2 regions of the Rhodococcus sp. NPDC003322 genome follow, and region 2 is predicted to be linked to the other one. Evidence: riboswitches for the same ligand, from Rfam matches in the RefSeq annotation. Region 2 holds a riboswitch; the other holds the start of a gene.

Region 1 (5,219 bases), on a different contig from region 2:
GGAACAGACCGTGGCGGTCGGAGACGGCGCCAACGACATCGACATGCTCAATGCCGCCGGTCTCGGTGTCGCGTTCAACGCCAAGCCTGCGCTGCGCGAGGTCGCCGACACCGCGCTCTCGCACCCGTTCCTCGACGCGGTGCTGTTCGTGCTCGGCGTGACCCGCGACGAGGTCGAGGCCGCCGACGCCGTCGACGGACTGGTGCGCCGAGTTCCGCTCTGATGTTGCCCGAACTGGACGCCCATTTCGCGGCCCGGCACGCGGTCCTCGCGGCGGGCTACGGGCACCGGCCCGACCCGGACGATCCGGCGCAGGTGCTGGCGATGCCGCTGGTGCTGCACATCCCGAAGGTCGACCGGCCCGCTCGGAGCGCGCTGCTGGAGGCCGCGGCCGCCGCGACCGCCGCGCTGTGCCTCGACGAGCGCGTCGGGGTCGGACCGGACGGCGAGGCGGGGCCGTGGCGGCGCGACTACCTCGCGTGGACCGACGCCCGGATCCGGAAGGTGGCCCGCCGCGCCCGCGGTGCGCAGTGGTTGGCCGCGCAGGACGTCGACGGGGTGACCGTCGAGGTCGACGGCGCGCAGGCCCGGGCCTTCGTGCCCGGACCGGTCGGCGCCCTCGACACGCGGATCCGCAAACTGCAGATCGGGGGCACCGATCTCGACCACGACGACCCGGGCGACCCCGCCGCAGGCGTGCCGGTGCTGTGGTTGGACGCCGAACTCGGAATGACCGTCGGCAAGGCCGCCGCCCAGGTCGGGCACGCGGCGATGCTGCTGGCCGGTGCCATGAGCGCCCGGCAGGCGGCGGAATGGGCCGCGAACGGCTTCCGCTGCTCGGTCCGCGACGCCGACCCGCAGCGCTGGTCCGCGTTGGCCGCGGAGGTCGACGCCGGACGGGCAGTGGCGGTACGCGACGCCGGATTCACCGAGGTCGCACCCGGGTCGATGACGGTCATCGCCGCCCTCTGACCCGCCCGGCCGGGGAGCGGCGTCCTAGCCCTCGAACCTCCGGTCGACCGCCCCGGCGAAGTCGACCGTGCCGGGCAGTTCCCCGGCCGCGGTGAACGCGTCGGCGATCTCCTGCTCGGAGGCCACCACGGCATCGGTCAGTGGAATCGGCTGCTTGATCGACCGGGTCCAGGTGGTTCGCGACGCGTCGGGGCTGATCGAGGTGAGTTCGGCGTACTTCGCGGACCATTCGTCGAGGTTGTCCTGCGACCACGCGGTCGCCGCGGCGTAGTGGCCGAGGAAGTCGTCGACGGCCGCGGTCTTGCCCGGATCGTCGAGGGCGGCGCCGGACGCGGCCCAGAAGTTGTAGCCGTTGGCGGCCTGGTCGGCGGTCGCGATCACCCGCGCGCCGGATTCCTTCTCGGCGATCGCGGTGTACGGATCCCATGTCGCCCAGGCGTCCACGTCGCCCTTGGTCAGCGAGGTGTATCCGTCGGCGGGGGAGACGAACACCGTCTCGACGTCGGTGCGGTCCAGACCCGCCTTCTGCAGCTGCAGCAGCAGGTTCGCGTGCGCCGAGCTGCCCTTGAACGTCGCGATCTTCTTGCCCTTCAGATCCGCCACCGACGTCGCCGGGGAATCCTTGCCGACCAGGATCGCGTCGCCCTGACCGGTCGCCTCGAGCGCCCCGACGATCTTGATGTCCGCCTTCGACGCGGCACCGAAGATCACCGGGGTGTTGCCGGTCTGGGCGAGGTCGATGCCGCCGGCGCTCGCGGCCTCGATCAGCGGCAGTCCCGCGGTGAACGAGGAGAACTCGATCTTGTAGGGCAGGTTCTCGAGCTGTCCCGACGCGCGCAGCAGAACCTCGATGGACGTGGCCTTCTGGTCACCGACCTCGAGGGTGACGGTGGACAGGTCCACCGGTCCGGTCGCTGCCGCTTCGGTGGCGTCGCCGTCGGATCCGCCGCACGCGGTGAGTGCCAGCGCGGTGGCGGTGATCGCGGCCAGTCCGACGAGTCGTCGACGGCCGAAGGTGCTGAGTTTCATTGGGCGTGGTCCTGTTTCGGTGAGGAGCGGTCGGCGGTGTGAAGTGGCGGCGGTGGGAAGTGGCGGCGGTGGAGTCGGGCTCAGGTGGGTACGCCGAGCAGTTCGAGCAGTCGGGCGGAGTACTCGGCGGTCTCGGCGGTGGCGCGTCTGCGCGGGCGGGGCAGGGCGATCGGCACCTCGTGGGCGATGCGGCCGCCGTCCAGAATCACGGCCCGGTCGGCCAGTGCCACCGCCTCGGTCACGTCGTGGGTCACGAGGAGGACGCCGAATCCGTGCTCGGCGAACAGGCCGAGCAACAGGTCGTGGACCGAGAGCCGGGTCAGCGCGTCCAACGCACCGAACGGCTCGTCGAGCAGCAGCAGCGTCGGTTCCGCGACCAGCGCCCGGGCCAGGGCTGCTCGCTGCGCCTCGCCGCCGGACAGCGTCAACGGCCACGCGTCCCGGCGATGCCCGAGACCGACCTCGCCGAGCACCCGGGCCGCCCGGTCGCGGCGTCCCGGACCACGGCGGGGGTCGGGCAGGCCGAGTTCGACGTTCGTGGTCACGTCGAGCCACGGGACCAGCCGGGGTTCCTGGAAGACGACGGTGGGGTATCCGTCGGTGGTGACCTGCCCCTCGTGGTCGCCGGACAGGCCTGTCAGGGCCCGCAGCAGAGTCGACTTGCCCGATCGGCTGCGTCCGAGCAGGGCGACGATCTCGCCGCGGCGGATCTCGAGGTCGATCCCGTCGAGTACGGGCCGGCCACCGAAGCTCTTCCGCAGACCGGTGACTCGGGCGGCCGGAGCCGTGGACACCGGCGAGGCGGTGATGGTGTCTGTCATGACGTGGTCCTCCTCAGGCCGCGGCGGGCTGCCAGCGCAGCGCCCGCCGCTCCAGCCCGCGTACCAGTGCATCCGTGACCAGCCCGAGCAGTCCGTACACGAGCAGGCCGAAGATGACGATGTCGGTGCGCAGGAACTCGCGCGCGTTGTTCACGATGTACCCGAGACCCTTGCTCGCGTTGATCTGCTCGGCGACGATCAGCGAGAGCCATGCCACGCCGAGGCTCTGACGCAACCCGACCAGGATGTGCGGCAGCGCACCGGGGATCACCAACCGGCGCAGCCGCAACACCTGGCCGAGTTCGAGGAGCTTCGGGTCCAGCTGACGGATCCCGGCAAAGGTGTTGAGGTACAGGGGAAATGCAACGCCGAGCGCGATGAGGAAGACCTTCGGTTCCTCCCCGATGCCGAACCAGATGATGAACAGCGGGATCAGGCCGAACAGCGGTACGGTTCGTAGCATCTGCAACGGCGGATCCACGATGTACTCGCCGATCCGGCCGATACCGGCGACGACTCCGAAGCCGACGCCAAGCACGGCGCCGAGCGCGAACCCGATCAGGACCCGCTGCCCGGACACGAGCAGGGCGTCGGTCAGCGCACCGGAACGAAAGACCTCGACGCCGGCCTCGAGGATCACCGACGGCGCGGGCAACACCCGCTCGGACAGCAGTCCGGTCCGGCTGCCGATCTGCCAGACGAGCAGCAGCGTGAGCGGTGCAAGCGCCCGCAGCAGACCGCGGCGGCGGTGGTGCGCCTGCGACCCGGCGGACGGCGCAACCGGCGCCTCTGCGGCAGTGGTCACGGACAACGGAACCCCCTCTGATGGCCCCGCACACGGCGGGTCAGGGCGTCATGGTGCGCGGGCGGGCCGACGTCGGGAAGGTTTGGAATCAGCGCGAGCGATACCGTCGCGCAGCCGGGTCGGCTCGATGGGCGCAGCCGGGTCGGCTCGATGGGCGCAGCCGGGTCGGCGTTCTTGCGGGGCAGGGGGCGGCTTGGACTGCGCCGTGACGACGGCCTAGTGTGAGCGTCGTCCATCCAGCACGGGAGCCCTGGCGTCGTAGGGCTGAGAGGGAGCACGGCTGCTCCGACCGTCACACCTGATCCGGGTCATTCCGGCGTAGGGAGCAGTGCGATGTCCGTCGTACCGACACGTCCGTCACCGGGGTCGGCTCAGGCCGAGCCGTCCTTCACCCTGGACGAATCACCAACCCGCACCCTGGGATTCGGCGCGCAGGTCGGCCTGTGGGGCAATCTCGGAATCTCCCTGCTGCTGCCGGTCGCTGCGACGTTCGCGGTGCTGCAGGGACAGTCGCTGCTCGCCACGCTGCTCGCGGTGGTCGTCGGTGCGCTGATCGGGTCGGCGTTGCTCGGGCTGTGTGCAGCCGCCGGCGCCTCGGTCGGCGCCCCCGCGATGGTGATGATGCGCGGCTTGCTCGGTACCCGGCTCTCCGCGCTGCCGACGGTGCTGAACCTGGTGCAGTGTGTCGGTTGGGCGACCTTCGAGGTGTTCGTGATCGCGGAGACCGCGGCCCGGCTGACCGGGTGGCAGCGGTGGCCGTTCGTGCTGCTCGGCGGTGTGCTGGCGACGGTGATGGCGCTGTACCCGCTGCGGGTGGTCAAGATCCTGGCCCGGTATGCGGTCTGGGCGGCGCTCGCGTCCACGGTGTACCTGCTGGTGAACGTGCTGATGAAGGATCTGCCGTCGCTGACCGAGGGCAGCTTCGCCGGGTTCTGGACCAGCGTCGACCTGGTGATCGCGATGCCGATCTCCTGGGTTCCGTTGGCCGCCGACTACGCCCGGCACTCCCGGTCCCCACGGGCGGCGTTCCTCGGCGCCACTGTCGGCTACGGCGGCGCCACGGTCGCCTTCTTCGCGCTCGGCGTCCTGGCGTTCGTCGCGTTCGGGCTCGAACCCGGCTTCGACGTGATCGGCAGCCTGCTGGTCCTGCCGCTGGCGGGGGTTGCGCTGCTCATCCTGCTGGTCGACGAGGTCGACGAGGCGTTCGCGAACATCTACTCCACCGCGATCAGTGCGCAGAACCTGCGACCGAACCTGGACCGCCGATTCCTCGTGATCGGGGTCGGCGTGGTCGCGACGCTGCTCGCACTGACGGTCGACGCATACAGCTACGAGCCGTTCCTGTTCCTGATCGGTGCCGTGTTCGTGCCGCTGACCGGAACCTTCCTGGCATCGTTCTACCTGCTCCGGCGCGGCCACTGGGACGTGTCGGCGCAGTCGCCCACCCGCTGGGTGATGTTGGTGCCGTGGGTCGCCGGGTTCGTCGTCTACCAGCTGGTGACGCCGACCTACTTCACCGGCTTCGGTGCCGGCTGGACGCGCTGGTGGACGAATCTGCAGTCGTCGCTGGGGATTCCGGCCTCCGGCTGGTC
Region 2 (5,219 bases):
CTGGACGTACACGACGGTGATCGCGGACGCCGAGTTCACACTGGACACCGTGCCGAACGGGGAGAGCACCGAACTGCGCTGGGTGCCCGAGGATCAGGTGACGGACCTGCCGCTGCACCCGGGCTTCGAGGCGAGCTGGCCGGGATTGCGGGCCGCCCCGGTGCGCTTGCTCCTCGACACCGCCAACGTCGTCGGGTCGCGTCCCGACGGCTGGTGGCGGGACCGCGCAGGCGCGACCGGGCGGCTACTCGCCGGCATCGCGGCAACCCTGCCGCGGACGATCGAGCTCCCGGACGGCGGGTTCGGTTGGCTGCCGCGGGTCGAGGCGGTGCTCGAAGGTCAGGCCGCGGCCGTCGCCGAGGCGGACGTGCGGGTTCCGGTGCACGTCGCGTCGGGAAGCGGCGACGACACCCTCGCACTCCTCGCGACCGGCCCGGGCGGGGCGACCACCCTGACCGGCGTCGCGGGTGAACTGACCGCCGTCGTCACCGCCGACCGCGGCCTGCGTGACAGGCTGCCGGAGACGGTGCTGCGCTTCTCGCCCTCCACCGTGCTGTCCTGGTTGGACTGACCGCTTCGCCCACCCTCGCCGAGGTTCCCTAATGTCACATTGGGTATCGCCAAGTGAGCCAATGTGACATCAGGGAACAGCTGGCGAGGGGGGAACGGGGTCAGCGGGCGGCGGCGTTGCGGTCGAGGGCGTCGGCGAGGAAGCGGGCCGCGGCCTGCGGATCGCGGGCCTCGGTGATCGCCCGTACCACGGCGACCCGGGTGGCGCCCGCGTTCAGGACTTCGGGCAGGCGCTCCTCGTCGATGCCGCCGATCGCGAACCACGGCATCATCGGATCCGACTCGGCGACCTGGCGGACCAGCTCGAGACCGGAGGCGCTGCGGCCGGGCTTGGTCGGGGTCGCCCACACCGGACCGGTGGCGAAGTAGTCGACACCTTCCTCGATCGCGGCGAGCTGCGCCTGCGCACGACTGCCGGTCGAGCGGCCGATCACCACGTCCGGCCCCACGATCTCGCGCGCATAGTGCACCGGCAGGTCGCCCTGCCCGAGGTGCAGCACGTCGGCCCCGGACGCCAGCGCGAGGTCGGCGCGGTCGTTGACGGCGAGCAGTGCACCGTGTCGTCGGCACGCGGCCGCCAGTTCGGCGAGCGCCGCCAGCTCCTCGCGGGCCTCGATCCGGCCGAACTCGCGTTCGCCTGCCGAGCCCTTGTCACGGAGCTGGATGATGTCGACACCGCCGGACAGGACGGCGTCGGCGAACTTCGCCAGGTCGCCGCGCTCCCGTCGGGCGTCGGTGCACAGGTACAGGCGCGCGGTGGCGAGGCGTTCGCGCGGTGTCGGGTGATGACCGGCTTGCGAGGTGGGCACGGGGCCAACGGTAGTCTCTGGGTGAACGAAAGTGACACGGGAGTCCCGGCGAACGCGGGGCTGAGAGGGGGCTCGCGAGCCCCGACCGTCAGACCTGACCCGGATCATGCCGGCGCAGGGAGTGAGGTGGAGTGGTGAACGGAACCGTCGCGGTGGTCGGTGGCGGCGTGATCGGACTGTCGATCGCGTGGCGCGCGGCCCGGTCCGGGTGGGCGGTGACCCTGCACGACCCGGCCGTCGGGTCGGGGGCGTCGTGGGTGGCGGGCGGCATGCTCGCCCCGCTGTCCGAGGGCTGGCCCGGCGAGGACGAGGTGCTCGCCGCCGGGGCCGCGTCCCTGGACCGCTGGCCGGGGTTCGGGGCCGAACTCGAACGGGCGACGAGCGAGACGCTGTTCACCTCGCAGAGTTCGATGACCGTCGCGCTGGACGCCGCCGACGCGACGGACCTGCGCACCGTCGCCGAGTGGCTCGACGGGCGCGGCTACCGGCTGGACCTGTTGACCCGCGCGCAGATCCGGGAAGCGGAACCGTCCCTCGCCCCGACGATCAGGCTGGCGCTGCTCGCCGCCGCCGAGTTCGCCGTCGACAACCGCGCGCTGGTGCGGGCGCTGCGGTCCGCGTGTACCGCCGCCGGGGTGACGTTCGTGGCCGAGGCCGTCGCGGACGTGGACGCGCTGCCCGCCGATCAGGTGGTACTCGCCGCAGGCACGGCCGCGGCGCGGCTGTGGCCGGGGCTGCCGGTGCGACCGGTCAAGGGGGAGGTGTTGCGGCTGCGGTATCGGCCCGGCGTGGCGCCCGCGCCGAGCCGGACGATCCGCGCCAGCGTCCACGGCAGGCCGGTGTACCTGGTACCCCGCGGCGACGGACTGGTCGTCGGCGCCACCCAGCACGAGTCCGGTGACGACACCGCCGTGACCGTGGCCGGGGTCCGGGACCTGATCGCCGACGCGCAGGCCCTGATGCCCAGCATCGGCGAGTACGAACTGCACGAGACTGCCGCGGGTCTGCGCCCGATGAGTCCCGACAACCTGCCGATCCTGGGCCGGGTCACCGACCGGGTGGTGCTCGCCGCCGGGCACGGCCGCAACGGCATCCTGCTGACCCCGCTGTCCGCGGACGCGGTGGTCGCCGAACTGAACGGCACGCCGCTGCCGGAGGCGACGTCCTGCCGCCCGGAACGCTTCGGCACACTGGTTTCGACGCACGAATGAGGAATCGATGACAGACATGGTGAACATCGGGATCACCGTCAACGGCGAGGACCACCAGCTGTCCGAACCGACGACGGTGGCGCAGCTTCTCGCCCGTCTCGGCCTGCCCGAGAAGGGCATCGCGGTCGCGGTGGACGGCGCCGTCGTCCCGCGCGCCACGTGGGACCGCGTGATCGAAAAGGGTTGGGAGATCGAGATCCTCACGGCGGTGCAGGGTGGGTGACCAGCTGACGATCGCCGGTCGCACCTTCGGGTCCCGGCTGATCATGGGGACCGGCGGTGCCGCGAACCTGACGGTGCTCGAGGAGGCGCTCGTCGCGTCCGGTACCGAACTGACCACCGTCGCCATGCGCCGGGTCGATGCCGCCGGTGGCACCGGCGTGCTCGACCTGTTGCGCCGGTTGGACATCGCGCCGCTGCCGAACACCGCCGGTTGTCGTGGTGCGGCGGAGGCGGTGCTGACCGCGCAGCTGGCCCGGGAGGCGCTGGAAACCGACTGGGTCAAGCTCGAGGTGATCGCCGACGACCGTACCCTGCTGCCCGATGCCATCGAACTGGTCAGTGCCGCAGAGCAACTCGTAGACGACGGCTTCACGGTGCTGCCGTACACGACCGACGACCCGGTGCTGGCGAAGCGGCTCGAGGACGTCGGTTGCGCGGCGGTGATGCCGCTGGGCGCACCGATCGGCACCGGGCTGGGCATCTGCAACCCGCACAACATCGAGATGATCGTCGAGGCGGCGGGGGTGCCGGTGATCCTCGACGCCGGCATCGGTACCGCGAGCGACGCGACCCGTGCGATGGAACTCGGCTGCGACGCAGTGCTGCTGGCGACCGCGGTCACCCGTGCCAAGGATCCGGCCCTGATGGCGTCCGCGATGGCGTCGGCCGTCACCGCCGGGTACCAGGCGCGGCGGGCCGGCCGGATCCCGAAGCGGTTCTGGGCGCAGGCGTCGTCACCCGAACTATAGGATTTTCGTCCGCCGCGCGGCCTGCCGGACGGGTCGCGCGGCGGTAGTCTCGACAACGTGAACGAGCAGCAATCCGGTCACGCACATCCTGACGGGCAACGAGCCGACGGGAACTTCGAGCTGGCCGCACCCGGAACCATCGACGTCACCCCGGAGATCGACGAGATCGGCGAGCTGCTGCGCAAGTCCGGTCGCGCCCGGCTCGAAGAGGGCCCCGACGCGCCGTGGCGGCACGGCTACCCGTACGACAAGAAGATGACGCGGCGGCAGTACGAGTTCCGCAAACGTGCCCTGCAGATCGAGATGCTCAAGCTGCAGGCATGGGTCAAGGAGAACGACGAGAAGATCGTCATCATCTTCGAGGGCCGGGACGCGGCGGGCAAGGGTGGCGCGATCAAACGGTTCACCGAACACCTCAACCCCCGTGGTGCCCGTGTGATGGCGCTCGAGAAGCCCACCGAACGCGAGCGGACCCAGTGGTACTTCCAGCGGTACGTGGCGCACCTGCCCGCCGGCGGCGAGATCGTCCTGATGGACCGGTCCTGGTACAACCGGGCAGGCGTGGAACGGGTCATGGGCTACTGCACGCCCACCGAGTACCTCGAATTCACCCGATCGGCACCGGAATTCGAACGCATGCTGGTGCAATCGGGCATTCGTCTGGTCAAGTTCTGGTTCTCGGTCGGGCGGGAGGAACAGCACGCGCGGTTCGTGGCCCGGAGCACCGACCCGGTCAAGCAGTGGAAGCTCTCGCCGACCGACCTGGCGAGCCTCGACAAGTGGGACGCCTACACCGAGGCCAAGGAGAACATGCTGTTCTACACCGACACCCCGCACGCGCCGTGGACGATCGTCAAGTCCAACGACAAGAAGCGGGCGCGGCTCGAGGCGATGCGCTGGGTGCTGTCGAAGTTCGACTACGCAGGCAAGGACCCGCGGGTCGTCGGGACCCCGGATCCGTTGATCATCGGTCCGCCGCAGACGGTGTACGACGAGGGCGAGATGCCTGCCGACCGGTTCCCGACCATCCCCGATCCGGTGAGCGGGAACGGTCAGGTCCGACCCTGACATCCCCGACGCGCGCCGTGTCGCGACGACGTCGCGGCCCCGGCGCGGTACCGGCGTGTCATCCCTGAGGACGACACGACGCGCGACCTGTGGAGGATGTGCGCGCCGGGTTTTTCCGGAATGCTGGCGGGCATGATTGAAGTGAGGGGATTGACGAAGACATTCGGGGACGTGAGGGCGGTCGACGACCTGACCTTCACCGTGCGTCCCGGAATCGTCACCGGCTTCCTGGGCCCGAACGGCGCAGGCAAGTCGACAACCATGCGGATGATCCTCGGTCTGGATCGGCCCACCGCCGGTGTCGCGCTGATCGACGGCAAGCCGTACCACGACCTGAAGCAGCCGCTGCGCACCGTCGGTGCCCTGCTGGACGCCAAGTGGGTGCACCCCAACAGGTCCGCGAAAGCGCACCTGCAGTGGATGGCCGCATCCAACGGGATCCCGGGCTCGCGCGTCGACGAGGTGCTGCGGCTGGTCGGCCTGACCGAGGTCGCGGGCAAGAAGGCCGGCGGGTTCTCGCTCGGCATGGCGCAGCGGCTCGGGCTGGCGGGTGCGCTGCTCGGTGACCCGAAGGTGCTGCTCTTCGACGA

What was found. Region 2 has a riboswitch for thiamine pyrophosphate ahead of thiO (glycine oxidase ThiO). Riboswitches for the same ligand answer to the same signal wherever they lie in the genome.
Region 1: linked by a shared signal. The riboswitch ahead of ACWDUM_RS17400 (purine-cytosine permease family protein) and the one ahead of thiO (glycine oxidase ThiO) in region 2 are both predicted to bind thiamine pyrophosphate.

What each region holds. Positions count from the first base shown of each region.
Region 1 is NZ_JBSFSC010000004.1:243,515-248,733, forward strand. Features, by position in the region: gene serB (phosphoserine phosphatase SerB) at 1-223, shown strand, start outside; gene ACWDUM_RS17380 (peptidyl-tRNA hydrolase) at 223-972, shown strand; gene ACWDUM_RS17385 (ABC transporter substrate-binding protein) at 997-2,001, opposite strand; gene ACWDUM_RS17390 (ABC transporter ATP-binding protein) at 2,082-2,822, opposite strand; gene ACWDUM_RS17395 (ABC transporter permease) at 2,836-3,633, opposite strand; TPP riboswitch at 3,859-3,969, shown strand; gene ACWDUM_RS17400 (purine-cytosine permease family protein) at 3,961-5,219, shown strand, end outside.
Region 2 is NZ_JBSFSC010000006.1:18,876-24,094, forward strand. Features, by position in the region: gene ACWDUM_RS22595 (NUDIX hydrolase) at 1-571, shown strand, start outside; gene thiE (thiamine phosphate synthase) at 672-1,379, opposite strand; TPP riboswitch at 1,406-1,517, shown strand; gene thiO (glycine oxidase ThiO) at 1,514-2,590, shown strand; gene thiS (sulfur carrier protein ThiS) at 2,598-2,813, shown strand; gene thiG (thiazole synthase) at 2,806-3,561, shown strand; gene ppk2 (polyphosphate kinase 2) at 3,682-4,629, shown strand; gene ACWDUM_RS22625 (ABC transporter ATP-binding protein) at 4,762-5,219, shown strand, end outside.